2 regions of the Undibacterium sp. 5I2 genome follow, and region 2 is predicted to be linked to the other one. Evidence: predicted binding sites of a transcription regulator. Region 2 holds the regulator's gene; the other holds the start of a gene.
The links. Region 2 encodes FliA, which starts transcription of late flagellar genes. Its sites were predicted from a motif close to CTAAAGTTTNNNNNNNNNNNGCCGNTA; they were not measured.
Positions count from the first base shown of each region.

Region 1 (15,673 bases), on a different contig from region 2:
TATCGCTGTCAGCACCGGCGCTGCCGACTGCGCCTGCGGCAAGCCCAGCAAGGCCATCATCCGGTAAGTTTCGATTTCCAGCAGACGTTGCACGGTACGGCCGGCTTGCTGTTCAAGAAAACCAAAATCTTTGAGGACAAAGCGACCGAAACCATCGGCTTGAATCAGAAAATCGGTCCACACTTCACCGCGCGCGATGAGCTCGCTGCCGACTGCCAAGCCACCCTCGAAATACTTGCGCAAGCCGGCCGGCTGCTCGCGACTATCGCCGGCAATCAGGGCCAGATGAGCGGCCACCATAACTTTGCCCTGCAAGCCGGCCAACCACCACTGTGGTATATGACGCAAAGGCAGCCTGGCGAATACCTCATCCAAGCCGGCCGTTACGTTGACTGCAGAATCGCTGACCAAAGCAGCGCTGGCCAGATGATTTTCCAGAAATGTGTAGGTAGCAAATTCGGTGTGGCACTCCCACTTTAGGCGAAAGCCGCCGAAGTCATGAAAAAAGTACTTGGCGTGCACGCCCGGAGCAGCCACCCCGAAGTGGCCGCAAAATTGCGCCAACAAAGACAGCTGGGTGGGTGCGGTATCATCACCGCTGTGTGCGTCACTCCGTGCGAACACGGCCAGATGGGTCAGGGTTTCCGCCCCGGCCAACTCCAAGGAAGGCCGCGAATGGACTTCGGCGGCTAAGGGAATGCGTAAGGGATGATTGATTGTCAGGGTATTAAAGGCCATGGGCAGTGTTCCAGCGTCGGTCAAGCAGGGTAAGTGACGTCGATGATGGTCAATTCATCGAGTCCGGAAGGGGTTTTCAGCATGACTGTATCGCCGATACGCGATTTCGTCAAAGCCCGCGCAACCGGAGAAATCCAACTGATTCTTCCAGCCAAGGGATCGAATTCATCGATCCCGACTATGGTAATGCACACTTCGGTGCCATGCTGGTTTTCATAGACGATGGTAGCGCCGAAAAAAATCTGGTCCGAGCCATGATGCACGCGCGGATCGACTACCTCAGCGAGATCGAGACGCTTGGTTAAAAAATGAATCCGCCGGTCGATCTCCCGCAAGCGCCGCTTGCCGTAGATGTAATCGCCGTTTTCCGAACGATCGCCATTCGAAGCAGCCCAGTGGACGATGTTGACCACTTCGGGGCGGTCGACATCGATCAAACGCAGAAATTCTTCCTTCATCTGCGCGTGGCCGGCCGGGGTCATGTAGTTTTTTGAGCCAGCCGGAATCGCCGGCGCACCGAAGTCTTCGTCGTCGTCCGCCGGGCTTGCTGTTGCCAATGCTTGCTTTATTTTTACCATCGTCTCAAGTCAGATCAAATTTATTGCTATCTTCTCACCATATACCGGCTATCCCTTATAAAATATGGACATATTTTATAAGGGATAGCAAAACGATACACGCCATTGTATGCGAGCTGCGGCTAAGGAAGTGCGGATTTAATCCGCGCTTCCCTAGGATAGTCAGCGATCCGCAGCGCTTGGCGTTTGCACCCGGCAGACTCATACAGAAATGGAATTGTGCATGGCTGATTACACGCCGATCAAATTATTCGTTGTCGACGATTATGCCATCGTCCGGGAAGGCATCAAGAGCATCATCGCCACCAGCGGTGACATCGGCTTGGCCGGCGAAGCCAGCGGCGGCTTGGAAGCAATTCGTTTGTCGCGCCAGCTCGATTATCAAGTCATGCTGCTCGACATCGCTCTGGGCGATAAAAACGGTTTGGAAGTACTTAAACAGATCAAGACTGAGAAACCGACGGCTAATATTCTGATGTTTTCGGTATATCGCGAAGACCAATACGCGATACGCGCCCTCAAGGCCGGCGCATCCGGCTATATCAACAAGCAAAGCAGCACCGGCGACATCCTGACAGCGATCCGCCAGGTCGCCGGCGGCCTGAAATACATCAGCGCGCAACTGGCGCAAGACTTGGCCAACAACCTCAACCAAGAACATGAAGATGCCTTGCACAAAACCTTGTCGGACCGCGAATTCCAAACCTTGACCATGATTGCCTCCGGTCGCTCGGTCAGCGACATTGCCAAAGAATTATCTTTGTCGGTAAAAACCATCAGTGAATACCGTTCCAGGATATTACTGAAGATGAAATTACGGCACAATGCAGAAATTACGCACTATGCAATCAAGAATCAATTGGTGGATTAATCCTTTTTTTGCGAACTGACACCCATGTCCAATACAACAAATAATTCGCAATTCAAAAGCCCCACCGACATCGCCCGCGAAACCTTTCGCCAGTTGGCCATACAACGTATCGCACCGACCCCGGACGCCTACAGTAAGCTCTATCATGACATCGCCGGTCTGCCGCTCGAAGTCGCCGCTACCATTCCAGCTGCCGCGGCCGCGCCATCGGCAGCAGAAAATCTGCTGACCAGTTTCGCCGCCAGCTTGCAAAACTCGGGCAGCGAACTCGAAACCTATGGCCATCGCTTCAGCCGCGCCGCCAAAACCGGTAACTGGGATGATTACAGCAAGGGTCTGCGACAGCTGAGCGAACGCATCAGCGCGCCCCCTGCTGCTGCGTTCGCTCTCAGTAGTACAGCACTTGCCAGTAGCGCGACGCCACCACTGAACACGATTTCCTTGGTCGATGAAGCGGTCGACCCCTGCCGCAAGTTGCTGCAAGATTTACTCTATCGTACCCTGACGCTGGCACTGTTCTCACTGCTCAAACCCACCCCCAGCTTGGCCAGCGAAGCGGAAGCGCTGGGCGTGGAAGTGAAGCAGGCCGAGACTGAAGGCGCACTCAACCAAGTCGCAGTCCGCTTGAAGCATTTATGCTTTCAAATTGAACTGCAAAGCGGCGACAGCGCAGAACAACAAGAATTACTGCTACGCCTGTTCGATCTCTTGCTCACCAATATTCATGATTTGCTCGACAATGACAACTGGCTGCGTGGTCAAATCGACGTGGTGCGGCATCTGATCGCCGGACCGATCGACCATCGCGCGCTACAGGACGCCACGCGCAGCCTGAAAGAAGTGATTTATAAGCAAGCGACTCTGAAGACCAGTATCGCTGCCTCCAAAACGTCGGTCAAGAACATGATGACGGCGTTTATCGACCGTCTCGATGCGATGGTCGTGAGCACCGATGTCTATCAACATAAGATGGATGACTACGCAGTCGAAATCGGCAGCGCCACCAATGCTGGCCAAGTCGCTGGCATCATCAGCAATATTCTCAATGAGACCCGGACGGTACGCAGTGAAACGATCCGTTCACGCGACATCATCGTGGCAGCGCAAAAAGAAGTCACGGATGCGGAAGAGAAGATCAAGAATTTGGAGAGCAAGCTCGCGCACATGAGTGAACTGGTACGCGAAGATCAACTGACCGGCAGCCTGAACCGGCGCGGTATGGATGATATTTATGAGCGCGAAGCCGATCGCGCCGATCGGCGCGGCACGCCGCTGTGCGTGGCCATGCTCGATCTCGATAACTTCAAAAAGCTCAATGACCAACACGGCCATGCGGCCGGCGATGAGGCTCTGGTACATTTGGTCCGCATCGTCAAACAAACGCTGCGCTCGATCGATGTGATCGCGCGCTATGGTGGCGAAGAGTTTGTCATCATCATGCCGGAAACCGAAATCGACGAAGCCGCGCTGGCAATGACACGGGTACAGCGCGAATTGACGACGCATTTCTTCAGCACCGATGCACAGCGCTTGTTCATCACTTTTTCTGCCGGAGTAGCCTTGCGCGCAGCCGGCGAAACCCAGGAAGCGCTGATCAAACGAGCGGACAAAGCCATGTATGCGGCCAAAAGTGCCGGTAAAAATCGGGTGATGCAGGCGAGCTGATTCAGCGCCGGAAAATATCGGCCAAGATATCGCGTTCGTTGGGCTTGCACGTCAAGCCGCCATCCGCCGCTTGAAATACCAGGCAATTGCCGGGTGTGTCGTGATTAATCACGCTCACACCTTGGGCGATCACGCTGCCGGGTTTCACATCGCAACGACCGATGATGGCGGTATTCGGATACATCACCACACCCCGGCCCAGTACCGGTGCCACCCCATGGTTTTTACCAACCGTGGAATTTTGATACAGCACCAGGTAATCGGCGTAGCTGGCTTTAGCCAGCACGATGCCGACGGTATGCCCGATGAAAAAGATGGACGGCAGTTCGACTTCATAAAAACAATCGATGCCGTTCAAGGCTTTATTCAGATAAAACAGCTTGGTGCAGACAATTTTCTCTGCACGATTACGCCAGATGGTATTGGAGAGGAAATACAGAAACATCGCATACTGGGTTGAATGCAGATAGTCGAATTGATTTTCCGGCCACAAGCGCACCGCATTAATACAACTATGCAGGCGTTCCAAGGCTTGATCGAGGTCGGCCTCTAACAGTGCCGGCAAGTTTTCCTGTTCATCTGGAAAGAATGCATGCAATTGACGCAGCACATACTGCAATAAGCCAGCCCTACCCAAGCTCAATACCTTCATGCGCTCGCCTCATAAATCATATAGACCAAGCTTGGTTCGACCTCACTCAGGCTCGGGTCTTCATGCCAGGCTATGCCATCAGCAACGAACTCTTTGCGCAAACAAATACGTTTAGTTTCTTGAAACCCCACTTTGCGATAAAAATCCAGTGCGCTGTTATCTGAGCGCACGCGCACAGCGATCGTCTGTATGCCCAATTGATCGCGCACCCATGCCAAGCTGGTTTGCAGCGCCAGCTTCATCAAGCCCGGTGGCGAGTCGCCGCCGCTGACGATGGCATCGGCTTCGCCATAGCCGCTGGCCCAATCGATGAAAGCGATACCGACATGACCCAGCCTTGTACCATGCAAATCTTCCAGCATGAACAGGATTTTGCTATCATTGTCATGCACATACTCAGTCAACCAATCGGCCGTGCGTTCCGGGTGCGCGTGAAATTCCGTCAAAAATGAGGTGACGTATTTGTTGCGCCACTCGCTGAGCAATTGCAGGTCGATGGGGTCGAGCTGGCCCGCTGCCGTCGGAATCACCCTTAAATAGCCGCTCACCGGCCGGCCCACAGGAATGGCCAGTCCGACTCGGCCGGAACCGGCGGCGCGCTTCAGCGCTTGTAATAGAGTCTTTCCATTTGCAAGGGTACCGGACATGCTTAAGCCCTTTCAAAAAAGCGATGAATTTGACGAGCCACTTCCTCTACCGTCGCCATCGCCATTTTGGAATGCAAGGGCAAGGATAAAATTTCCGCACCGACTGCATCCGTTACCGACAAGTCACCGGCTTTGCAATTCTTCCAGAGCGAAAACAGATGGCCTGGCTGCCAATGGATACCGGTGTCGACGCCGTTTTCTTTAAGAAACGCACGTAAATCATCGCGTTGTTGTTGCGGTACCCGGATGTAATACAGAAAAGGATTGACCTCGGCAAAATCAGTTTTCGGTACGCGAACCAGCGGCAAATCGGCCAATAGCTGATTGTAGTGGCGCGAAGCATCGCGACGAGATTGCGTGATCACATCCAATTTACTCAATTGTGCCAGTCCTATGGCAGCATGCATATTGAGCATGTGATAACGGAAACCGACCCGTTCCACATCAAAAGTCCAGGCTCTTTGGTTTTGATACATGACCGAGGAAGGCTGCTGCATGCCTAACAGCCGCAATTCGTGGACATACGCCAGTTCTTCTTTGGTTCTGACGATAATGGTTCCGCCATCGAGACAAGTGATGGTTTTCACCGGATCATGACTGAACACACAGATATCAGAAAAACTGCCTACCGGCTTGCCTTTATACGAGGAGCCGAAGGAATGGGCGGCATCATGAATGACGCGTAACTGATGTTTTTCGGCGAAGGCAGCAATCGCATCATGATTCGAAATAATGCAATCGTAATCCATGACGATAATGACCTTGGTCTTAGGCGTAATTAACTGTTCCGCCTTGACTAAATCAAGTTCCAGCGTGTTGTCATCACAATCGCAAAAAACTAGCTCAGCCTGCACCCAGCCTACTGCCTGAAAATCAGCCGAACAATTAAATGAAGCAACGATGACTTCGTCGCCTTTTTCCACGCCGGCAATCAGCAAAGCAATATGCAAAGCCGCCGTACCGGTACTGACTGCGGCAACATAGCGATCCTCAGTCTGTATAATTTTTTGCACTTGCTGCTCAAATTCGGCCACATAGCTGCCCATGCCCAGCCAACCCATTTCGAGAGATTTTCTGCTGGCATCGATTTCTTCTTGCTCGATGAGCGGTTTAAAGACTGGTATCATTTTTCCATCCTTCACAGAGATTAGCTGAGCTTAAGTTGATGTATTGCCGGTATGGCGATAAAGAATTGTGCCGGAACTTGTAAAACAGTTTCTAATTCACGCATGATCTCGAGGTGTAAATTCCACGGCAAAATCATAATGACATCAGGACGATGGCGTTGCATATGCTCGACGCCAACTATCGGTATTCTGCTGCCAGGTAAGTATTTCCCCTGCTTGTGCGGATTGATATCAACCACATACGGCAGTAAATCGGCTTTCACTCCGGCGAAATTGAGCAGTGTATTGCCTTTGGCTGCAGCTCCATACGCGGCAATCTTCAAACCCTTGCGGCGGCAATCGAGTAAAAATTCGAGCAAGGCAAATTTGGCTGTTTCTGCCGCCGCTTGGGCATGGCGATAAAATGCCACGTCCAACATGCCTGCGGCCACTTCGCGCGCCAGCATCTGCCCAACCCCAGCCGTGATCGCGCGCGTTCCACTATCGCAGCGCTGCGCCAACACGCGCAAGCTGCCGCCATGGGTAGGCCATTCCTGCACATCGAAGACTTGCAAGCCCTGTGCGGCAAAAATTCGCTGCACCGCATGAAACGACAGATAGGAATAATGTTCGTGATACGCCGTATCAAACTGGTTTTGCTGCACCATATTCAATAAATGCGGGAATTCCACGCTGAGCACGCCGTGCGGCTTTAATAACTGTGCAAATGCTGCAACAAAGTCATTGATATCCGGCACATGGGCCAAGACATTGTTGGCCACCAGTAAATCGACTGCCCGCCCCTGCTCCAGCAATTCCTGCGCCAATGCCGAGCCAAAAAATTGCTCGTAAATAGTCAAGCCCTTGGCGCTGGCGGCACTCGCCGTGCTGTGCGTGGGTTCAACCCCATAACAAGGAATGCCGGCCGCTTTTACATATTGCAACAGGTAGCCATCATTGGCGGCGATTTCCGCCACCATGCTGCCGCCATCGAGACCGAGTTGACTGATCATGTCGCTGACAAAACGCTGCGCATGGGCCAGCCAGCCCGAGGAGCAAGAACTGAAATAGGCATAATCGGCATCGAACAGATTTTCTCTACCGGTGAAATCTTCTGTTTGCGCCAACCAACACGAGGTGCAAATCATGATTTTCAAGGGCAACCAGGTTTCCGCGCGCGGCAAATCACTCTCACGCAGATAAGCGTTCGATGGCGGCGCGCTGCCGAGGTCGAGAAAAACCTGTTCGAGTGGCGCGGCGCAATGGCGGCATTTCATAATTGAATTCCTGAAAAAGTCGTATCAATAAAAGCACTATGACGGTCGCGCTCAGAGTGTTGCGTCACCGGCAAAGGCCAAGTGATCGCCAGCGCCGGGTCGAACGCGTGCAGGCCGAATTCGCTCTCAGCAACATACTGATGGCTATGGCAGTACAGCATTTCCACCTCATCCGTGAGGGTTTGAAAGCCATGCGCAAAACCGGCCGGTATCAAGTAAGAACAAGCTTGTTCCGCCACCAAATGCACGGCATGCCAGTGCAAAAATGTCGCTGAGCCAGCGCGTAAATCGACCGCCACATCCCACACTGCGCCACGCAAACAGGTAATCAATTTTGCTTCGCCGTGTGGCGGCAATTGCAAATGCAGACCGCGCACGCTGCCGCACTCACGCGTAAAAGTATGATTGACTTGGGCCAGCGGTGCCGACCAGCCGAACAGCGCCAATTCGTCTTGGCAAAACAAGCGTTGCAAGCTGCCGCGCACATCGCCGAGCACGCTTCTTTGTATCAGATGCAAGCCTTGCAAAGGTGTTTCTATCAGTTCAAACCTCGCTGTCATGGCTCAGGCCTTTCCTGTTGGCGCATTGGTGGCAGGTGCCAGATAAGCGGCCAGATCAGCCGCACACAAATCCTCGGCCGTTTGGCCAGCCGCGAAATCGCGATACCAATGCATGCTGCGGGTCACCGCTTGTTCCAAGCTCCAGCGCGGAATAATGCCTAATTCACGGCGCGCCTTGCCCGCGTCGAGTGCCAAGTAGCCGGCTTCATGCGGGCCACTCAACGCCTCGGCAAACTCGGTGCGGCCACTGCCATAGGCGTGCTGCGCCAGTTGTATCACCTGACGCACGCTGGCCGCCCCGTCCGGGCCGATATTCCAGGCTGTGGCGTAGGATGCTTGATGCGGTAAGCGTTCGGCCAAACATAAATACGCCGACAGCGGTTCGAGCACATGCTGCCATGGGCGCACGGCATCAGGGCGACGAATCTGCAAACAATCACCTTGCTGCCAGGCGCGGATTGCATCGGGTAATAAGCGATCAGCCGACCAATCGCCGCCGCCGATGACATTCCCCGCACGGGCGACTGCCAGCGGCACGCCCATGGCATCAAAAAATGCCGCACGATAGCTGGCGATCAGCAATTCTGACGCGGCCTTGCTGGCACTGTAAGGATCATGGCCGCCAAGTTCTGCATTTTCCGCGTAAGGCTGTGGCGATTCGAGATTTTTATAGACTTTATCCGTGGTGATACACAGCACGGCCTCGAGCGAACTGAGCGTGCGCAAGGCTTCGAGCAGGTGCGCCGTCCCCATCACATTGGTGTGGTAAGTCGCAATCGGATCAGCATAGGCGGCGCGCACCAAGGCTTGCGCCGCGAGGTGGAACACGGTTTGCGGCGCGAACGCTTGCACCGCTGGTTTCAGCGCTGCGGCGTCGCGGATATCGATCACACGGCTGTGCATCTGCTCAGCCAGCCCTAAGGCCTGAAATAAATTCGGCTTTGTGGCGGGCGCTAAGGCGATACCGAGCACCTCGGCACCCATACTGTGTAACCAGAACGCCAACCATGCGCCTTTGAAACCGGTATGACCTGTCAACAAGACACGCCGACCACGCCAGTACGCCGGATCAGGCTGAGGCGACGGTAAAGTTACCAAATTTTCCATGGCGCTTTCCCGGAAGCCCACAATTCTTCGAGTAGATTTTTTTCCCGCAAGGTATCCATCGGTTGCCAATAGCCACTGTGTTCGTAAGCCATTAACTGCTGTTGGGTGGCTAAGCGATTGAGCGGTTCCAATTCCCAACTCTGGCTATCATCATCGATCAAATCGAGTACCGAGGGTGACAACACAAAATAACCGCCATTGATCCAACCACCATCACCGCGCGGCTTTTCAGTAAATCCTGCCACCCTGTCAGCATCACGTTCGAGCGCACCATATCGCCCAGGCGGCAAAACGGCCGTGACCGTGGCGGCTTTTCCATGCTGTTTATGAAAGGCAATCGAGGCAGCGATATCGACGTTCGACACCCCATCGCCATAGGTAAAGCAAAACGCTTCTTCATTTTCTATATACCGCGCCACGCGCTTCAAACGGCCGCCCGTCATGGTGTCGTCGCCGGTATCGACCAGCGTCACCTTCCACGGTTCGGCATGCCGTTCATGTACTTCCATGCGGTTATTCTGCATATCAAAAGTGACATCGGACATGTGCAGGAAGTAATTGGCAAAATACTCCTTGATCACGTAACCCTTGTAACCGCAGCAAATCACGAATTCATTGACTCCATGGGCAGAATACGATTTCATGATATGCCAAAGAATAGGATAACCGCCGATTTCTATCATCGGCTTCGGGCGCAGCGAGGTTTCTTCGGAAATCCGGGTACCGAGACCGCCGGCCAGTATCACGGCTTTCATGCATTATCCTTTTGGCAATAGATTTGCCACATTTGGCGATAGGCTTTTTCGACCGAACGGGCAAAGCCAACTTCATCCATCAGTGGCGAGCCTTGTATTTCACGGCGCAAATTTTTCCTCAAATGTATCAAGGCTTCGGTGTCGTGCGCCAAGGTCAAGACCTTTTCGGCATACTCCATTTCGGTTTCGGCGATCCATTCGCGATGACCGGCTGCAGCCAGCACACTCGAACCGATACGACCGACGGTAGGCCGATTCGCCAAACTCACGAAAGGCACCCCCATATACAGCGATTCGATCAAGGTGGTGCCGGAATTATGTGGAAAGCAATCCAAACTGATGTCGATCTTACTCAGAGGTATCCGCGACGGACTGTCATAACCGACCTCAAGACGATCGCGCGCAATACCGAGATCGACAAAGCGCTGGGCCATGGCATCTTGATTCGGCTTATCTTTGAAGTCACCGCTGTTGATCACCAAGCGCGAATTCGGCATGGCATCAAGGATCGCCGCCCACACGGCAATGAGCTTATGGTTGATGCGATTAGCACGCGACAGACTGCCGAAGGTAATGATGCCGTCTTGTAAAAATGGCGAATCGGTCGCGAATTCTTCTTGAAAATCCGGTCGATAGGCGAACGCGGGGCCATCGAGTCGCCATAATTTTTCTGAAAACAGATGGTCACAATCATCGGTGACGCCTTGGCTGTCGGTTAAATAGTAATCGACGGCAGTCAGACCGGTGGTATAGCCGAAATCGAGCCAATGTAAGGAGACGGGTGCCGGCTTGCGCGCAAAAACACCGAGCCGGTTATCGGTGGAATGGCCGGAAATATCGATCAAGATATCGATGCCATCGCTCTTAATCAGCTCAACGATGGCTTCATCGCTCATGCCACGGGTGTCGCGCCAATGATCGACACTGGCCTGGTAGCGTTCGGTAACATGATCTTCGTAAGGCGGGTCGGAATAGGCAAACACTTCCACTACGGCGCTGTCATGCTGTTCGAGCAAAGGTAAAAGGAAGTAACGGCAAACTTGATTACAAAATGCCTGAGACAGATAGCCGACTTTCAAGCGCTTGCCTGGGTTTTTCTCATTATTCAATACCGTCCATGCGGAGCGGAACGGTACCCCGAAGCGTATTTCAAAATCTTGATAGGCGCTGTATATCACTTCAGCAGATAGATCGGCATGACAATTCAAGGTAAACAATAGTGAGCTGAATACTTTGCGCGCAAAATCCGATTGCGGATCTTTTTCCAGCTTCAAAGCCTGCATATACGCTTCAATCGCCGCATCCAATTGATGCGCTTTTTGCAATGTATTGCCGTAGGCAGACCATAATTCCGCATCGTCTTTGCTATGGGTAAACGCCACTTGCGCCAAATCCAAGGCGGCACCGACCTGACCGACGCGAGCAAAGGTATTAATCAGGGCCGCATAAGGCTTGATGTAAGCCGGATTAAGCTCTATCGAGCGCAGATGATGGGTAGTTGCTTCTTCGAAGCGCTGCAGATCAACATACACCCCTGCCAAATTGCTGTGAATATAATAACTGTTCGAATCGATCGCGATCGCGCGCAGGTAACTGTATATCGCCTCTTGTTTACGCTCTACCCCATTGAGCGCATTGCCCAGATTATTATGCGCATTCGCCAATGAGGGTTCATACAACACAGCACGTTCAAGGTAGGGAATGGCGGCGGCAAACTTGTGCAGACCATTTAAGGCGGCACCGGCGTTGTTGCACATCCGGGCATTAGTTGGCAGCAACACCAAGGATTTCTCGGCAGCGGCCAAGGCGACCTGGAATTTCTCCTGCTGTATAAAAGAGATCGCCAGGTAATCCCAGGCATAGGCATCTTTGGGGCACTGTGCGCTCAACCACAGACTGCCCTGCTCCATGAGCTCGAATTGAAGAGTGCTCAAGCAGACATCAAGAAAATCATAAAATTCGCGCGCATCTTGGCTGCGTATCTGTACACTCGACATGGCGCTGCGCAAATAGGTAAAGGCCAAACTACAATCCTGCCGCTTCAAGGCGATTTTCGCCAATAAGTAATTGGCTTCGGCATGCAGCGGGAATTTCCCGATCAGTTGCCGACAGGCCAATTCAGCCTCAGGCAAGGCATTGGCCTTGAATAATTTTTTCGCTTCGCCGATGCTGGCCAGCTTCAATTTTCCTGCTTTCATCATTTCCTCAAGGAAAAAGTACGTGTTTCTTGATTTTGCTCTTTTTGCTCTTATACCTTGCTTCACTCACACTCGCAGTTTATCGGGCAAACGCCAGTTTCATCCGCCGATCAGAGGGTGGAAACGTGCTCAGCTTAGCTTAAAGAATGTCTAGCAAGCACTATTGCGTGGCGATTCCCAGTAATTTCTGAGGAAATGTTTCCTTTTAACACTACCCGCCGATCTTCACTGGCTTGCCAGAGACTAATTTATTAAATTAAAGACAATCATTTTCTTCGAAAAAAGCCTATCTATTACTGCAATTAAAAGAAAATTAGCCCTAAAGAATTTAAAAAACCTGCCGTTGAGCGGAAGCTTTATTAAAACTTGAGTCAAAAATAAATTATTTATTTACAGCAATAAGTTAAACATTTGACGAACCCGTCCGTTACCAATTTCAACGGCGGTCGTGAAGCAACAGGAAATAAGACCAAAGTTCAGACGGACTAGCCAATCGGCATAACTTAGGTAAGGAGAATCACCATGGCCTCATATATCAATACCAACATCGCTTCGATGACTGCGCAGAATAATCTGACTAAATCGCAATCATCGTTAGCCACAGCCATGCAACGCCTGTCTTCCGGCTTGCGTATCAACAGCGCCAAAGATGACGCTGCTGGTTTGGCGATCTCACAACGTATGACTTCGCAACTGAATGGCCAGAATCAAGCGGCCCGTAATGCGAACGACGGTATCTCTTTAGCGCAAACCGCTGAGGGCGATTTGTCGCAAATCTCTACTAACTTGCAACGTATTCGTGACTTGGCCGTGCAAGCATCCAATGGTACCAACAGTGCTTCCGATCGCGCCGCTCTCAATAATGAATCGCATCAGTTGATCTCTGAGATCAACCGCGTTGCCAGCACATCGAACTTCAATGGCGTGAACTTGCTTGACGGCAGCTTCTCCAACCAATCGTTCCAAGTCGGTGCCAATGGCTCTGCCAATGATCAAATCACCATCGGTGCGATTTCCAGCGCCAAATCGAGCTCGCTCGGCGTCGGTTCGACTTCCGGTTACTCGTCTACCGTGTCCGGCAGCAGCTCCACCAACAATGCAATCGGTGCCGGTGATCTGGTCATCAATGGTGCCAATATCGGTGCCAGCTCGGCCGACGGCGTATCATATAAAGATGCTGCCGCCAGTGCGATCGCCAAAGCAGCGGCCATCAATGCTTCGACCGGTACAACTGGTGTCGTGGCTACGGCACAAGCGACCACCATCAGCGGTACCGCAGCGACCACAAAAACAGCGATCGCCGCTGGCGACATCAAGATCAATGGCGTCGATATCGGTGCAATTTCTTCCGGCTCCAGCGTCGTTTCACGCGGTTCGCAAGTCAGCGCAGCGATCAATGCAAAAACTTCGCAAACTGGTGTTACAGCAACTTTCGACACGACCACGGGTGCCGTTTCCTTGGCCGCGTCCGATGGTCGCAATATCACAGTTGAACGCGCAGCGACTGCCGGCGCACTCGACACCAATACTGGTTTGACTACCGATGGCGCTTCTGCTGCTGCTGCCTACACCTCAACCACAACTGGTCAAGTCAATTTGTCTTCGACTGCTGCCGCTGGTATCGTCATTGATAACGGTTCCGGTGCAGCCGTAACTGGTACAGCAGCCGTTGCCGGTAGTGGTGGTGGCGTCAGCTCCGGTGGTATCAAAATCAATGGCGTCGATATCGGTGCAGTTTCCTCTGCTTCGACCTCGCAAGTCGCTGGTCAAAACATTGCCGACGCAGTCAATGCCGTAGCGAGCAAATCTGGTGTAACTGCCAGCGCCGACTCAGCCGGCCTGGTCACTTTGAAATCGACCACCGGTGCTGCATTCACAACCGTCATTACTGGCGCTGCCGCAACGGCCTCAGGCTTGACCGCCGGTACGACCAGCGCAGGTGCCGGTACCGGTGCCACAGCCGCCGGTATCGCAACGGGTAAAGCAACACAAACCACGACAGCCGGTGCCGGGGTCTCTTCACTCGACCTGACCACGGCAGCCGGTGCAACGTCCGCTTTGGCAACAATCGATGCAGCGATTCAATCGGTGAATACCTCGCGCGCTTCGCTCGGTGCTTACCAAAATCGTTTCACTTCGGCTGTTACCAGCCTGCAAACTTCGCAAGAGAATTTGGCTTCTTCCCGTAGCCGTATTCAAGATGCTGACTTTGCATCGGAAACTGCCAACATGACACGTGCCCAAGTATTGCAACAAGCTGGTACGGCAATCTTGGCGCAAGCTAACTCGGCACCAAGTGGTGTTCTTGCTCTGCTGCGTTAATTCTTGATTAACGTCTTGACGTAGCCTATTCCCCCGTTCAAGTTTTGAACGGGGGAATCTAATTTGAAGGAAATGATCATGGACATACTCGCGACTGGCAGCAGCCTTCCCTCGGGACAATTGATCAGCAGTAAAAATATCGATAAAGAAACCGCGCCCCCAGCGGCGGCGACTTTCACTACAGCCAACACCAGCGCCAGCGCAAGTAACACCGTCGCGCCTGCCGCCGAGAAAAAAACCGACCCGGCCCAGCTCAAGCAAGCCGTCAAAGAAATCAATCAAGCATTGCAAAGTCATAATCAAGAGGTGCGTTTTTCCATCGATGCCGACAGCAAGCGCGTGATTGTCAAAGTGGTCGATGAAAAAACTAATCAAGTGCTGCGGCAAATGCCGAGTCAAGAAGCGCTTGAAATTTCCAAATCTTTGGATAAATTACAGGGTTTACTGATCAAGCAACAGGCGTAATTGCGCCCAGGCGCTAATATAGAGGGCAAATACCCCTCTGACGAAGCAATTGAATCGTGCAGTGGTTTGATACAGTATCGCTTAACAAAGGAGAATTATTGTGGCAATACAATCCACCGGCATCGGTTCTGGCCTCGACGTCACTGGCATCGTCAGCAAGCTCATGCAGCTCGAAAGCGCACCGCTGACGACGATACAAAAAAAACAGACCAGCTACAATGCCGACTTGACCGCTTACGGTACGCTCAGCAGTGCGGTCAGCTCGTTTCAGAGTTCGCTCACGGCCCTGGCTAATTCCTCCACGTTTAAAAACCTGACGGCTACTTCGGGCGACTCCAGCGTTGCCTCGGCCACCACTACCAGCGTTGCCTCAGCCGGCAGCTACAGCCTGGCCGTCACACAGCTAGCGCAAGCACAATCGATTTCCAGTGCCGGTCAGGTGTCCTCGTCGAATGCGATAGGCAGCGGCACCAGCACCACCATCAGCTTTCAATTTGGGGCGATTACCGGCGGCACGGCAACCGGCGGCGTATATACCGGCTCGACGTTTACTCAAGATGCCAGCAATGCCACCGGCACGATTACCATAGATAGCACGAATAATTCTTTGCAAGGCATACGCGACGCCATCAATACGGCCGCCTTGGGCGTGTCCGCCTCGATCGTCGGTGATGGCAGTGCCACACCGTATCACTTGGTACTGGCCTCTTCGACCACGGGTGCCAACTCGAG
Region 1 is NZ_JASJVS010000028.1:22,316-37,988, reverse strand. Features, by position in the region: gene QN359_RS11490 (DUF3422 domain-containing protein) at 1-738, opposite strand, end outside; gene greB (transcription elongation factor GreB) at 759-1,316, opposite strand; gene QN359_RS11480 (response regulator transcription factor) at 1,540-2,187, shown strand; gene QN359_RS11475 (GGDEF domain-containing protein) at 2,212-3,852, shown strand; gene QN359_RS11470 (hypothetical protein) at 3,854-4,504, opposite strand; gene QN359_RS11465 (GNAT family protein) at 4,501-5,151, opposite strand; gene QN359_RS11460 (DegT/DnrJ/EryC1/StrS family aminotransferase) at 5,154-6,278, opposite strand; gene QN359_RS11455 (class I SAM-dependent methyltransferase) at 6,299-7,534, opposite strand; gene QN359_RS11450 (dTDP-4-dehydrorhamnose 3,5-epimerase family protein) at 7,531-8,094, opposite strand; gene rfbG (CDP-glucose 4,6-dehydratase) at 8,098-9,201, opposite strand; gene rfbF (glucose-1-phosphate cytidylyltransferase) at 9,186-9,956, opposite strand; gene QN359_RS11435 (tetratricopeptide repeat protein) at 9,953-12,154, opposite strand; gene QN359_RS11430 (flagellin) at 12,677-14,476, shown strand; gene QN359_RS11425 (flagellar protein FlaG) at 14,555-14,941, shown strand; gene fliD (flagellar filament capping protein FliD) at 15,042-15,673, shown strand, end outside.
Region 1: QN359_RS11430 (flagellin) is a predicted target of FliA. The motif match lies at 12,558-12,584, and genes of this name have one in related genera.

Region 2 (15,673 bases):
CGTCGTCGTGCCGGTATTGGCGCTGCCGGAGACAATATTGAATTGATTGGCCGAGGTGCGGATATTGCCGAAAATTTGATCGCCGGGCGCACTCATGGGTATTTGGCGCGAGGTATCGACTTGTAAAGAACGCTGGCCTTGATCACCGTTATAGGTGGCACCGCCGGCGGTTTGTGTATAGGGCGCGGTGGTAGTCGAAAAACCGGAAAACAGATACGAGCCGGTGGCATCGGTGGAATTGGCTTGACTGAGCAGTGAGCTCAAGTTGCCCTGTAATTCGGTCGCCAGCGCGGCACGGTCGCTGTCGGCCAAGGTGCCGTTACCGGCATTGACGATCAGGGTCTTCACATTTTGCAAGGTGGTGGTGATATTACCGAGCACGCCGTCGGCAATGCCGAGATTATCATTGGCATATTGTCGATTGACGCCATACTGTTCGTTGATCGCCTGCGCTTGGGTGATCACCAAGGCGCGCGCCGAACCGATAGGGTCGTCGGCTGGCGACAAAATTTTCTTGCCCGATGCCGCTTGTTGCTGAGTACGATTGACGGCCGATTGCAAATCACTGATTTGCGAGCCGCCATTCTGAAACAGCATGCTGGTACTGATGCGCATAATAACCTCTACTGTCCGATGGTCAACAGTGTTGCAAACAACTGGCTGGCCAGTTGCATTAATTTTCCAGCCGCCTGATAGGCTTGCTGGTATTTCAATAAATTCGATGCTTCCTCATCCAGATTCACGCCCGATACCGATTGCTGCGCATTCGTGGCATTCTTCAGCAAGGCCGTTTCGGAATCACTGGTGACTTGCACCTCATTGGTTTTATTCCCGATCTGGCTGACGAACTGCGCATACGCGCCCTGTATCGTGGTGGTACCGCCGATGAGACCGGTCTGAGTCTGAATTTTTTGCATCAGCAAGGCATTGCGGTTATCGCCAGTACCGCTGGTATTGGGACCGACATTGAACACATCACCATTGGCCGGTGTGCCAGTGAGACTGAAGCTGACACCACTGTAACTGTAGGTCGCCCCATTACTATAGGGAACCGCGGTGCCGGCCGGATAAGTCGTGGCCGTAGCGCCGTTGGTCACGGTGACATTCGCCGTCGCCGGAAAGCCGCTCAAAGTCGCGGCGGCGCTGTTAAAAGTCAGTTTGGCCGTGGCTACTGGTGTCGACGCCGACAAAGTGAAGCTGTCGCCAGTGCTCGGTGCAGTACCATTATCTTTAATGGAAAAACTCATGCCATTGACGCTGATGGTCGAACCACTGCTATACGGCACGGTGGCAGGTGGCGGGTAATTGGTGGTCACTCCTGCGACCGTCTGCGCCACCGTGGCACCGGCAGGGAAACCGCTCAAACCGGTACCGGCAGTGTAAGTCAGGCTGACCGGCGTGCTGACCGCACTCGCGGCGAAGGAATCATCGGTTTTCACCGCACTGATGCTGGCAGTCAACGATGTACTGGCAGCGGCAACGGCGGAATCGAGCGTGCCGCCAGTGATTTTTCCAGTGCCGGTATTGGTCGAGGGGAAGCTGGTCGAATAGGGCGTGCCGACCGCGAATTTATTCGGGTCTGTCAAGGCGACCGCGAAACTGGAAGCGGCACCGGCAGTCGGACGAATCAAGAAACTGTCGCCAGCCGCCGGTACCGCGGCAGCCGGTGGTGGCGATAATTGAAAATTGACGCCGTCAAAATTAATCGGCAAGCTCGCGGACGATTGCGTGACCCCATCCGACATGCGCGTAACGACGTAGTTACCACCGGCGAATTTTAAATTGTAATCACTGGTCGTGAGCGCGGCAACATTGGTGATCGAGGCACTGATACGGGCTGAACTGACGTTGGTGACATTGGGCGTCGACACCACTGGGTTGATGTTGAAAATATTCGTGCCGGTGGCACCGTTGAGATCTTGTCCAAGGCTTTGCTGCTCATTGATGGCCGTGGCAACGGCCACCGCCACCCGACCTATCGAATTCTGGGTAACGTCCAGTACATTGCTGCGAAAATCATACAAGCCGCCCAGCGTACCCCCGGGTAAGCCGTTTTCCGGAATCGGCACCACTGCGCCGTTCGAGACATAGGCCACTTCGATGCGCGTCGGATCAGTCGGGGAAATCGCCGTTTGCAAGGGATTTGGCACGGTACCCATCACCAGCGGCTGACCGTTACCAATAAAGACATTAAATTGACTCCCTTGCGGAACCACCGACACCGAGGTCATCTTACTTAACTGGGTCACCAGCAGATCGCGTTGGTCGAGCAAATCATTCGGCTGTCCGCCGCTGGAACCGCCCTGCGCCTTGCTGATCGCATCATTCAATTGGGCAATCTGGGTGGCATAGCCATTGATGGTGCTCACGGCCGAGCTGATCTGCCCATTCACATCGGTACTGATTTGGTTGACTTGGTTTTGCAAACCATTGATACGACCGGCCAAAGATTGCGCCGAAGCTAACGCTGCCTGACGTGCCGCAGCACCGGCTGTGCCATTCGGGCTGGTGGCCAGATTTTGTATCGAATTGAAAAAGGTCTGCAAAGCCGGCGACACACCGGCCGTCGGGTCGGCCACCGTCGTATTCAAACCATTGATCTGAGATAGAAAGGCATCGGCCTGCCCTTTAGATGTGGTCGCGGCATTGACTTGCAAAGTGATATATTGGTCATACTGGCGTTGAATTTGACTCACCGACACGCCCTGCCCGACAAAGCTGCCGCCGACATTTTGCGCGGGATTGGCGGTTTGAATCGTCACTTGGCGACTGTAACCAGGAGTTGATGCATTAGCAATATTTTGACCGGTAGTACTGATCCCCAATTGCGCTGCAGCCAACGCCGATTGCCCGATGTTGAGAATATTTACACCCATGATTCAACCTATCTATGTGCTGATGTGCCGATGTACAAAGTAACACCGAACACTATGTTGTCGGTGCAATCGGGAAAAACTTTAATGTTATTGAGGAATAATGCCAAAACAAAAGCTTTCCTCAAGCGGAAAGGTTCTGTTTGATCAAACGACTGAGCTTGTTGGCATACTGCGGATCGGTGGCATAACCGGCTTTTTGCATGCCGACGGCGAAGCTGCTGGCATCCTTGGAATTGGCGATGACATTACTGTAACGTGGATTATTCGACAACATATGGGCATAATCTTTGAAGGCGTCACTATAACTGTCATAAGCCTTGAATTTTTCCACGCGGCGCTGCGCCACCCCATTGACGTATTCGGTTGTGACGGCGTCCACCGTTTTGCCCTTCCAAGCGGAGGTGGCTTTCATGCCGAACACATTGTGACTCTCACTGCCGTCGACGGTTTTAATTTGCTTTTTACCCCAACCAGTTTCCAAGGCGGCTTGGCCGAGCATGAATTTGGCTGGGATACCAGTAGTCTTGCTGGCTTCTTCGGCATGGGCCGCGAGTTTTTTCTGGAATTCACGCGCCGGACTCTCGATGCTGGCTTCGGTCTTGCTGGCGGTGGACGCCGGCTGATCTAATTTGACGTTCTTGAGATAACTGTCGATGGCGCGGGCATTCGATGCCGGTACAGAGCCATCTTGCGTAGCTTGTAACACCTTATTGCCAGCATTGAGCGTCATTTGCTTGACCAAGGCGTCGGCCAAGCCAACCCCACGGTCCGCCATTTTTTGCGTCAGTTGCTGATCGAGCATCGAGGTAAAGGTGCGCGTTTGTTCGTTATCGAAGGGACTGTCCTGACCACCGGCCTGACGCATAGACTTGAGCATCATGTTCATGAACAAGGCTTCAAACTGCTTGGCGGCGGCGCGGATCGATTCCGGCGAATTATCTTTGACCGTGTTTTTCAAGCCATCGAGACTACGTGAGTCTATGGCCAGGCTTTGATCGGAAAGAGCGGGTCCTGCAATCATGATACGGCCTTTATATGATTTCCAATTCCGCGCGCAAGGCACCGGAAGCTTTCATCGCCTGCAAAATCGCCAGCAAATCCTGCGGCGTGGCGCCGATAGAGTTGAGCGCCTTCACCACGTCGGACAAGGAAGTCCCCGCTTTCAACAATTGTAATTGCCCGGCATCTTTGGCGATGGTAATGGTGGAATTGGCCACCGCTGCAGTTTGTCCGGCAGCCAAGGCATTCGGTTGACTGGCGCTGTTATCGGTATTGATGACGACCGACAAATTGCCATGCGCCACCGCGCAGGCGTCGAGCGTAACGGCCTGGTTCATGACGATGGAACCGGTACGGCCATTGAGTATGACTTTGGCCACGGTTTGCGCCGGCGTGACATCAATGCTTTCCAATGCACCGAGAAATGCTACTCGCAGATCGGCACTGAGCGGCGCTTTCACTTGGATCGCGCGGCCATCGAGTGCGGCGGCAGTATCGGCACCGAAGCGGCGGTTGATCGCGTCCACCACCCGACTGGCCGTGGAAAAATCGGAGGTATTGAGTTCCAACTGTATGGTGGACCCCTGCGCCAAGGCATTCGGCACCGCCCGCTCGACGGTGGCACCGGCGGCGATACGGCCGACATCGAGATGATTGACCTGGGCTTTACTGCCGTTGGCAGAAGCACCGACACCGCTGACGAGCACACTGCCCTGCGCCATCGCATAAATCTGACTGTCGGCACCTTTCAATGGCGTCATCAGCAGCGTCCCGCCGCGCAGACTTTTTGCATTCCCCATCGATGACACCGTGACATCAAGGGTTTGGCCCGGCTGAGCAAACGAGGGCAAGCTGGTCGTGACCATGACGGCCGCAACGTTTTTGAGTTGCAAGCTCGTTCCAACCGGCAGCGTCACACCCATTTGCTGTAGCATGCTGACGATGCTCTGCACCGTAAACGGGGTTTGCGTGGTTTGATCACCACTGCCATCGAGCCCGACCACGAGACCATAGCCAAGCAGCTGATTCTGCCGCACCCCAGCCACGCCGGCGAGGTCTTTCAGACGCTCGGCATGCACGGCACCGCTGGCCGTGCCGACCAGCGCCACGACGGCACACAGACGAAGCACAGCAACAGCGTAACGGGATAGGGACGAGATAGTCATGGCTCTGCCAGTTAATTACAGGGGAAGGAAGCTGAGGAAAAAGCGCGTCAGCATGGAAGTCATTTCCGCTTGATCGAGATGCGAAGTCGAGCGGTATTCAAATTTCGCGTCAGCCACTTGGGTCGACGATAATGCATTGCCGGCCGCGATCGTTTGCGGATTAACGACACCGGAAAAACGCACGAACTCGCCACCCTTGTCAAAGCCAAGTTGCTTCTCGCCGCTGACGATCAAATTCCCGTTGGGCATGACATCGATGACGGTAACGGTGATCGTGCCGGAAAAATTATTACTGGCATTTTCGGCACCGGCTTCGCCGAATTTATTCGCACTCGTTACCTTCAAACCACCTTGCGCAGCGGTTGTGGCTGGCATACCGAAAATCTGCGGCGTGGCGAACGAGACGCTGCCCGATTTACTACCCGAAGTCGCCGAAGTTTTACCGGCCGTGGTTTTTTCGCTGAGATTAATCGTCAAGACATCGCCGACCATCCGCGCCTTAGCATCTTCGTATAAAGGCCGATACGAAGCAGTCTGAAAAATCGCTCCATTGACTTCGCGCAGCGGCTTGGCCGATTGCGCCGGCAAACTCATGGGCTGACGCACGATAGGCGTTGGCGTGACGGCGCAGGCGCTTAAGCCGGCGGCGCACAACAACATACAATAGACACTGTTTCTCATGGCGGCTCCTGTCACACTTTACATTTGCGATAAACGCGTCAACATCTGATCGGATGTGGTGATCGCTTTACTGTTCATTTCGTAGGCACGCTGGGTCTGTATCATATTCACCAGTTCGGAAGCGACATTCACGTTCGAGGTTTCGATGTAATTCTGCGCCAACGAACCGGCACCGTTGGTGCCCGGTGTATTCGTCGCTGGTGCGCCGGAAGCGGCGGTTTCGGCATACATATTCGCACCCAAGGCTTGCAAACCGGCCGGATTGATGAAAGTCGCCAGTTGCAAAGAGCCGACCTGTACTGGGTTCACCGAGCCGGGCTGGGTTACCGACACCGTACCATCGAGTCCGACGGTAATACTTTGCGCATTGGCCGGAATCGTGATCGCCGGTTGCACCACGAAGCCACTGGCCGTCACCAATTGCCCTTGATTATCACTTTGAAACGAGCCATCGCGCGTGTAACCGGTAGAACCGTCCGGCATCAGGACCGGGAAAAAACCGTCGCCCTGAATCGCCACGTCTTTGCTGTTACCGGTTTGCTGCAAATTACCCTGAGTAAAAATTCGTTCAGTCGCAACCGGCCGCACCCCGGTACCAAGTTGCAAACCCGATGGCAATTGTGTTTGCTGAGAGCTTTGGGCACCCGGTTGACGTAAAGTTTGGTATAACAAATCTTCGAATACGGCGCGCGAACCTTTGAAACCGGTGGTACTGACGTTGGCGAGATTATTCGAAATCACGTCCATCTGCGTTTGCTGCGCATCCAAACCTGTCTTGGCAATCCATAAGGAACGTATCATTTGTTTTCTCCCTTGACCCTTGACGGCCAATTATCAGTATTCAGTATGCACCAGTCGATCTCAACTCAAAGACAGGATCTGCGTGGCTTTTGTCGCGTTGTTCTCGGCATTCGTCATCAATTTCATTTGCATTTCAAAATTGCGACCGAGATTAATCATCGACACCATGCACTCCACCGCATTGACATTACTGCTCTCGAGCATGCTGCCAGCCACGCTGACCGTTGGATCGGCATCGGCGGTGCTGCCATCTTTGGTTTTAAACAAGCCGTCGTCGCCGCGCACGATATTCGATTCCGGTGGATTGACCAGTTTCAAACGCCCGACTACCTGTATGGAATTCGGTTGCGAACCGCTGGGGATGCTGGAAATCGTTCCATCCTTCCCTATCGTCACCCCCACCCCAGGTGGTATCGTGATCGGGCCACCTTCGCCCAACACATTCAAACCATCTTGGGTTTGTAAGACGCCGTTTTCATCGGTTTTCAAACTGCCGTTGCGCGTCAAGCCTTCCGAGCCATCGGGCTTTTCTACCGCCAACCAGCCGGAACCTTGAATCGCCACGTCGAGCTCGCGCCCGGTCAACTGCAAACTGCCGCCGGAAAAATCGGCCCCGACCGTGGCATCAACCACAAAGGCACGCGTCGGCAATTCACCACCAATCACTGGAACTGCGCGAAACGAATCGAGTTGCGCGCGAAAACCGGTGGTCGAGACGTTGGCAAGATTATGTGCCACCGTCGCCTGTTGTTCCAAAATATGACTGGCACCGGTCATGGCGGTATAGACTAAACGATCCACGGCAGTTTCCCTTCAATCAGCAAACCAGGCATTAACGCAGATTGACCAGCGTTTGCAGTACCTGATCCTGGGTTTTAATGGTTTGCGCATTAGCTTGATAAATACGCTGCGCGGTAATCATGTTGACCAATTCGCCGGTCAGATCGGTGTTGGAATCTTCGGTCGACGATGAGGTCAACACCCCGAGGCTGCCGGAATTCGGCGGGCCGGTCAGGGCTTGACCGGAAGCGGCGGTCTCGGCCCATTGATTGCCACCCAACGATTGCAAACCGTTAGGATCGGTAAACGATGCCAATACCACCTGACCGAGCACCTTGGTCTGACCATTGGTGTAACTGCCGACGATGGAGCCATCCTTGCCGGTATTGAACTTCGATAATTTTCCCGAAGCAAAACCATCCTGCTTCATGGTACTGACACTGAAGGTTGAACCAAACTGGGTGGTACTGGTGTAATCAAACTTGATCGCAATGGCGGCGGTATTGATAGGCGTCACCGCACCGGAAGAGACCGGCACGATCATCTTAAGTGCCTCTGGGCTGGTGGCCGAAAACGATGGCGTCGCGCTTTGCAAAGCACCGAGATTGTTGAAGGCCAGCTTGCCGATCGGGGTCGCCGCCGTGCCGGTCGGCGTCAGTGCGCCGGCGGCATCAAAGCGATTCCCATCAACGGTCGCGTAGACATTCCACTCTATCGTTCCGGCCGTGGCCGGCGGCGTGGTGACCGGATCAACGCGCACATAAAAGGTTTGCAGCACATGCGAGTTACCGAGACTATCATACACCGTGGTCGAGGTCGCATTATTATATGAAGTCGGGGTGGCCGGATCGAAAGCGATCGGCGTGATCACCGGCGGCGTCGTTACCGGCAATTGCGTGCCCGGGACGTTTTCGGTCGAATCAAGATTCATGATCGCATTCGTGACCTTGGTTTGCGCCGGCGCGATATCAGAGGTATTGATATTGATCGGCGCGGCCGCACCGGTCGAGAGCACGCCGTTGACGTCGGCCACATAGCCGGTCAGTTGCGAATTATTCGAATTAGTGATGTAGCCGTTTTTATCGAGTTGAAACTGACCATTGCGCGAATACGTGATCGCGCCATTGGTATTCATACGAAAAAAGCCATTGCCGTTGATCGCGATGTCGAGCGGGTTATTCGAAGAACTGATATTACCTTGTGTAAATTGCTGCGCCACATCCGCCACCCGCACACCGATACCGGCGGTGTTCGCGGCTGCACCACTGAGCGAATTGGCATAGACGTCGGCAAACTGCGTTTGCGCCTGTTTAAAACCGACTGTATTGGCATTGGCAATATTATTACCAATCACGTCGAGCTGCTTGGATGAGGCATTCAAGCCACTTAAACCTTGTTGGAAACCCATAATTTTTCTCCCTGAGATGAAAGCTCAAACCGGCACCGCAATGCGGGCCTCTATGTTTTAGTAAATTTGCACCACATCACTGACATTAATCGCGCCCATATTGCTGGCGAGATTCAATTTCACCCCCTGTGCGCTCGAAGAAACGCTAGCGACCATACCGAATTCCAAATTAGTTGGCGCGACAGTGACGCCGTTATTGGTGGCGCTGACATTGAAGGTATAGTTACCGTCGGGTGCCGTGGCACCGCTATCAGTTTTACCATCCCAGCTCATGCTGTTGGTACCTTGAGCCACCGCACCGAGGGCAATCATGCGCACCACTGCGCCGGAGGCATCAGTCACGGCCACCGAGGCATTGCTGACATTTTGTGGCATCGTCACGCCATACACGGCTTTACCGCTGGTCAAGTTGAGTGTATTCCCATGTGCCAGCACGCCATGACCGATCATATTGGCCGACTGTAAGTTTTGACTGGCTTGAAAGTTGCTGTTGAGGCTATTGACCGAGGCATTCAATTGATTGATCCCGGTCACCGTTGACAATTGCGCTAGCTGGCTAGTCACCTGGGCATTATCCATAGGATTCAAGGGATCTTGATTTTTCATCTGTGTGGTCAGCAAAGTCATGAATTGATTTTGTGCCGACTGCACCGACGTAGCGGTCGAGGTCTTGCCATTCATTGTGGTCAGCAAAGAGGAATCAACCGTATTCGTTTGTATCGTGGACATTCATTTCTCCTAAATGAGTCTTACTGACCCAGGGTGAGCGTTTTTAATAACATGGCTTTGGCCGAATTCATGGTCTCGACATTGTCTTGGTAGGAGCGCGAGGCCGATATCATATTGACCATTTCTTCAACAACATTCACATTCGGCATCGCGACATAGCCTTTTTCATCTGCCAGCGGATGCTTGGGGTCGTACATTAACTTGGGCGGCGTGGCATCTTCGACCACTTGGGAAACCTTGACCCCGGTCGAACTGGTACCTTCGACTGGCGTGGCACTGAACACCACTTGCTTGGCGCGATATGGCTGCCCGTTCGAGCTCGTCACGCTGTCGGCATTGGCCAGATTACTCGAGACCACATTCAGACGCTGTGCCTGAGCACTCATCGCCGAACCGGCTACATTAAAAACATTAAACAGCGACATGATGATTACCCCTGAATAGCCGCAAGCATATTGCGGATTTGCATATTTACCATGGTCAATGCCGCTTCGTAATGCACGCCGTTATCGGCAAACTGATTGCGTTCGACATCCATATCGACGGTGTTACCGTCGACATTGCCTTGCACCATATTGCGATATTGCGGTGTCATACCGGCCGCCGAGCCACTGGCATCGAGATGGGCCGCCGCGGTTTTATTGAGCCCGGCGCTGACCTGGCCATTGTTAGCTTGCAAGGCACCGCTCAAGACGGCTTTGAAGTCGATGTCACGCGCTTTGTAATTCGGCGTATCGGCGTTGGCGATATTCGATGCCAGCAATTGCTGGCGTTGACCACGAACCGACAAGGCGGTTTGTTGAAATCGAAATAAGTCATCCAGTTTAGTCACAATCCACCCCTCCGGTTCGGCCCTGCGGTTTTGTTACGGTTTTCCATCTGTTCCATAATAGGTCAAGCAACACGGCTTCAATTGCTCGATCAAGTAGGGAAAACCAGGCCTATTCGTCACTTCAAGCCGCGCCTCAAGGTTTAAGATGGGTGATCGACCAAGCTTGTGAAAGTCTATTATGTTCAATTACCCGGCAACGCTGCGCCGTTTGGCACTGCTCTGGCTGGCCAGTCTTGCCAGCACCACCATGGCAGCGAATAACATAGCCGAACAGCAAGATCATGAAAGCCTGCGCAATCTGGCTACTGACTACATGCAACAACTGGCCAAGTCGCAAGCCGGTTCAGCCACCATCAGCATCGGTGCGGTCGACCCACGTCTGAACTTGGCTGCATGCGATGCCCTCAGCGCATTTTTGCCAGCGGGCAGCAAAGCCTGGGGCAAGACCACGGTCGGCATACGCTGCGCTGGCCCGGTCGCATGGACGCTCTACTTGCGCGCGAATGTACAGATCACGGCCGACTACTATGTTGCATCCAGAACACTTACGCGCGGCCAAGTATTGACCGCCGATGACCTGAGTAAAATTCGGGGTGAAGTGTCGAACTTTGCCAGCGGCGTGGTCAGCAATCCCGAGCAAGCAATCGGCAAGGCGATCCAGTTCTCGTTAAGCTCAGGCAGCGTGCTGCGCCCCGATGCCTTGAAAAACCCACCGGTAGTGCAACAAGGGCAATCGGTACGGGTAGTCAGCAATGGAGCTGGTTTTCAAGTCACTACCGATGGCCAAGCTCTGAGTAATGCGGCCGAAGGCGAGATGGCGCGGGCCCGTACCAGCTCCGGTCTGACCCTGAGCGGCATCGCCAAAGCAGGTGGAATCATAGAAATCAGCAATTGAATGAAAATTTTTTGCCCTTAATATTAAAGTTTGAAATTACCCAGCCGATAACCGAATTGTAGATGTAGATAATTCCTATCCCAAAGGGTATCGCTGTGAAAATTGATGACACACTGAATAAGACGACGACACTGCCAGTCAGTCCGCCGCCTGTCCGTACCGATAAAGCGCCGGAACGAGTAGCTACTGCTCCGACGCCATCGATCAACGTACAGATTTCTCCGCTTTCCACCCAGTTGCAAGCAATGCAAAGCACTCAAGCGAGCAGCGCTGTATTTGCAAGCAAGAAAGTGGAGGAGATAAAATTAGCCATTTCAGAAGGTCGTTTTCAGGTCAACTCTGAAAAAGTTGCCGACGGCTTACTGGAATCCGTGAAAGATTTACTCAACGCCAGAAAACGTTAAATGACCAGTCCTAGTACGAATGACGCTGCAATTTTGCAGTGTTTGCAAGACGAATATGCCATGATGAGCGCGCTCTCCACCTTACTGAGCGGCGAACAAGCTGCCCTCGTGGGCGGCGATATTGAAGCGCTCAAGCGCAGCAGCGCAAACAAGGCGGAATTACTCAGCAGCATTTCAATATGGGAAAAAAAGCGTGTCGCGCTACTCAGCGCCGCCGCTTACAGCAATGATTTGGCAGGTATGCGCGCGTATTTGGCAGCCCATGCCGAGGCCAGCACGATTCAGTTGTGGGAAGACTTACTGTTGGTTTCGACCGAAGCCAAAGAAAAGAACCGCAGCAATGGCTTATTGATCAGCCGCCGCCTGTCGCAAAACCAGGCTGCACTCGGGGTCTTTCAACAAGGCGGCAGCGCCGGCTCCTTATACGGCCCGAATGGCCAATCCACCATCAAAGCACCAAGCGGCAAAGGCATGGTCGCCAGTTAAGCAGTATTCACGGGCTGCCGGACAGAGCACGACAGCGTGCTACCTGGCCGCAGCAGCCTCAAGCGGCACATCCACCACCGGATCAGGCAAGACCGCCAACACCGTGACACTGACGCGCCGATTGCGCGCACGCCCCTCGACCGTCTCATTACTGCCTAAAGGTAGTTTGGCACCCTGCCCGACGGCACTCACACGCATTTCATCGACGCCATTTTCGGTCAGCAAGCGCGCCACAGTACTGGCACGCACGGCCGAGAGCTCCCAATTAGAGGGGAAAATGGAATTACGTATCGGTAAGTTATCGGTATGACCTTCGACTTGAATCGCGTGGGTATCGATTTTCAATACACTGGCAATAGCGCTTAAGGCCGCAACCGAATCGGGACTCAGGCGCGCCTCACCGGTAGGGAATAATAAGCTGGCATTGATTTCTATGGTCACACCACGACTGGTTTGCGTGACCCTGACCTTACCCTCACGTACCAAGGGTTCGAGCGCGGCCATGATGTCGCGCGCCACACTGGTCATTTTTTCTCGTTCCTTGCGCAAACCCTCATTGGCACGTTGCTTAATCAAAGGCAATGGATCGAGTTTGAGCAGCGGATCGACCGCCGTTGTCGGCAAGGTGCCGACGGTCGGCGGCTTATTGCTGAACGCACCAGTCAATGAATTCGACAAGACCCGGTATTTTCCTTCATTGACAGAAGAAATGGCATACATGACAACAAAAAAAGCAAACAGCAAGGTAATGAAATCGGCATATGACACCAGCCAACGCTCATGGTTTTCCGGCTCTTCGTGAAATTTTCTGCGCGCCATATCGATTTACCTAGCGTCGGTAGTAAGCGACACGCTCTTCGACCACACGCGGGCTATCGCCGAGTGCAATGCTGTAAAAAATATCACACAGCATTTCGCGGCGGGTAATTTCTTTGGCGATAATTTCTTTGAGTTTATTACTGACAGGCAGAAATAATAAATTTGCCAATCCAACGCCGTAAATCGTCGCCACAAAGGCAACAGCGATACCGCCACCCAGGCGCGAAGGATCGCTCAGGTTTTCCATCACATGTATCAAACCCAGCACCGCCCCGAGTATGCCTATGGTGGGCGAATAACCACCGGCCGACTCCCAGATCTTGGCGGCTTGGCGTTGTTCCATTTCATACAGTGAAATATCCACCTCAAGTATATCTTTGAGGCGCACCGGATCGACGCCATCGATAACCAAGCGCAAACCTTTGCTGATGAAGGGGTCGCTCGATGCCGTCATGTAGCGCTCGAGACTGAGAAAGCCTTCGCGACGCGCCACCACGCTCCAGATCAAAGCATCTTGGACGTTTTTACGGCTATTGTCGGGCGGCTCAGAGAGCACCCAGCGGAACATGCGCACGCCCTGGCGGAATGTCGCCAAGCGGCTTTGCAACAGCACCGCCCCCAAGGTACCGAGCACGACGATCACGAAAGCGGCCGGCTGCACCAGCGAAGACAAGCGCCCGCCTTCCATCAATTGGCCGGCACCGATGCCGACCACTACCAGGATCAATCCTGCTAAGCTAGCCCAGTCCACGCCTTCTCCCTTAAAAACGCACGCATCCGCGCCACGGCCTGACTATGCAATTGCGATACCCGTGATTCGGAGACACCCATCACGACACCGATTTCTTTGAGATTCAATTCTTGCTCATAGTACAAGCCCATCAACAACTTCTCGCGCTCCGGCAAACTGTCAATGGCACCGATGACGGCATCACGAAAATCATCATTGAGCAAATCCTGCAAGGGATCGCCAGCGCTGTCTGAACTGTAGTGATCGAGAAAATGCTCTTTGGTGTCGGCATCATGAAAATCTTCGTAATACACCAATTGATGGCCACCGCTGTCACCGAGCAAGTCTTGGTATTCACCGAGTGTCATTTTGAGCGACTTGGCGACCTCCGTTTCGGTCGGCGGACGACCCATTTTCTGCTGCAAAACGTTCATTGCCGTTTCTATCTTGCGCATATTCTGTCTTACGCCGCGCGGCAACCAATCGGTGTTCCGTAATTCATCGAGCATGGCACCACGAATGCGCTGAACGGCATAGGTTTCAAACTGTGCGCCATGGGTATCTTCATAGCGATTGACCGCATCGAGCAAACCAATCATGCCAGCTTGTATCAGGTCATCGACCTCGACACTCGGAGGCAGGCGCGCCTTCAACTGGTAAGCGAGACGCTTAACCAGTGGCGCATGCTCCCTGAGGAGAAAATTTTTATCTGCTTTTCCGCTAGCGGTGTACATAGTAAATTAAATTCCGAGACCGACACCCAACTCAGGTAAGCCGTGCAAACACAAAGTAGAACGTGCCGTCGCGGCAAAACCACGGGCCAGTCGCGAAAACGCCAATGAGGCATGCGCTTTAGGGAAGGCATCGATCACCGATTGTCCCTGATGCGCCGCCTTCCTGACATCTTCATCGTCCGGTACATAACCGACAAAACGCAAGGGCACAGCCAAATAACGACTGGCCGCCTGCGCCATATTCGTAAAAATTAAATTCGCTTCGCGTTCCGATACCCCGGATACCAAGATACTGAAAGAGCGACGACCGAGACGACTGCTGATCCGCTTGATCAAGCCATATGCCGCCTTGATCGCCGCCGGATCGGCCGACACTTGCAAGATCACTTCACTGTCATCGAGTGAAGCGAGCGGAAACGCATCGTCGCTATCGATATCGGCATCGACCACCACCAAGTCATAGCGCTGCACTGCCATATCGAACACACTGGCCAAACGACGCGCCTGTGGCTCCGGCAAACTCGACAACTGCCAGGAATGGCGCGACAACATCGCCACTGACAAGCCGGCCGCGGCGATTTTAACTGCCTCGTGCATTGTACGCTGTTGTTTCGCGACATCCAATAAGCTCATGTCATTTTTGGCATTTAACCATGCACCGATACTGTTTCCTGACGAACGCGCATCAACCATCAAGATCTCACTTCCCTGACGTGCCAAAGAAACGCCGAGATTGACCATCATAGCGCTCTTATCCTCTTCCTCAAGCACCGACAAAAAACTCAGTACGCGCGGTTTCGGACCGGCGAGTAAACGACGCAAACCTTCTGCTTGATCGAAATTAGCCAAGAGACACCTCCCGCACCAAGCTTTGACCGGCGCGTGCCGCACCGGCTATGAGCAAAGGCAATTCTTCATCGAGATAGCGGAAGGCCGCCGTTTCGCGTTTGAGTTTAAAGGCGCGGTCGACCAAGTACTGCTTGTTGGCGACATGTAAATCTTCCGGAACGCGCTGACCGCTGGCCACATAATACAAAGTCAGTTTCTGACGAATCGCGATATCCAGTACCCCACCGATGGTGGCCGCCTCATCGAGCTTAGTCAAAATACAGCCAGCCAAACCACTGCCCTGATACGCCCGTACCACTTCACTGAGCGTTTCACCGGTCGAAGTCGCATTCAAACAGAGCAAGCGCTTGACTTCGGTATTGGCACCCGAGAGCATCGCCACCTGATCAGTCACCATTTTATCGCGCTGACTGACGCCGACCGTATCGATGAGTACCGTATGTTTATTCTTGAGCTCAGACAAGGCGATGCGCAAATCGCTTTC
Region 2 is NZ_JASJVS010000002.1:36,842-52,514, reverse strand. Features, by position in the region: gene flgL (flagellar hook-associated protein FlgL) at 1-615, opposite strand, end outside; gene flgK (flagellar hook-associated protein FlgK) at 624-2,876, opposite strand; gene flgJ (flagellar assembly peptidoglycan hydrolase FlgJ) at 2,998-3,897, opposite strand; gene QN359_RS01140 (flagellar basal body P-ring protein FlgI) at 3,908-5,041, opposite strand; gene QN359_RS01135 (flagellar basal body L-ring protein FlgH) at 5,057-5,722, opposite strand; gene flgG (flagellar basal-body rod protein FlgG) at 5,741-6,523, opposite strand; gene flgF (flagellar basal-body rod protein FlgF) at 6,584-7,324, opposite strand; gene flgE (flagellar hook protein FlgE) at 7,356-8,711, opposite strand; gene QN359_RS01115 (flagellar hook assembly protein FlgD) at 8,769-9,440, opposite strand; gene flgC (flagellar basal body rod protein FlgC) at 9,461-9,865, opposite strand; gene flgB (flagellar basal body rod protein FlgB) at 9,871-10,275, opposite strand; gene flgA (flagellar basal body P-ring formation chaperone FlgA) at 10,451-11,167, shown strand; gene flgM (flagellar biosynthesis anti-sigma factor FlgM) at 11,263-11,571, shown strand; gene QN359_RS01090 (flagellar protein FlgN) at 11,572-12,057, shown strand; gene motD (flagellar motor protein MotD) at 12,097-12,876, opposite strand; gene QN359_RS01080 (flagellar motor protein) at 12,887-13,627, opposite strand; gene QN359_RS01075 (RNA polymerase sigma factor FliA) at 13,609-14,340, opposite strand; gene QN359_RS01070 (antiactivator of flagellar biosynthesis FleN protein) at 14,347-15,189, opposite strand; gene flhF (flagellar biosynthesis protein FlhF) at 15,182-15,673, opposite strand, start outside.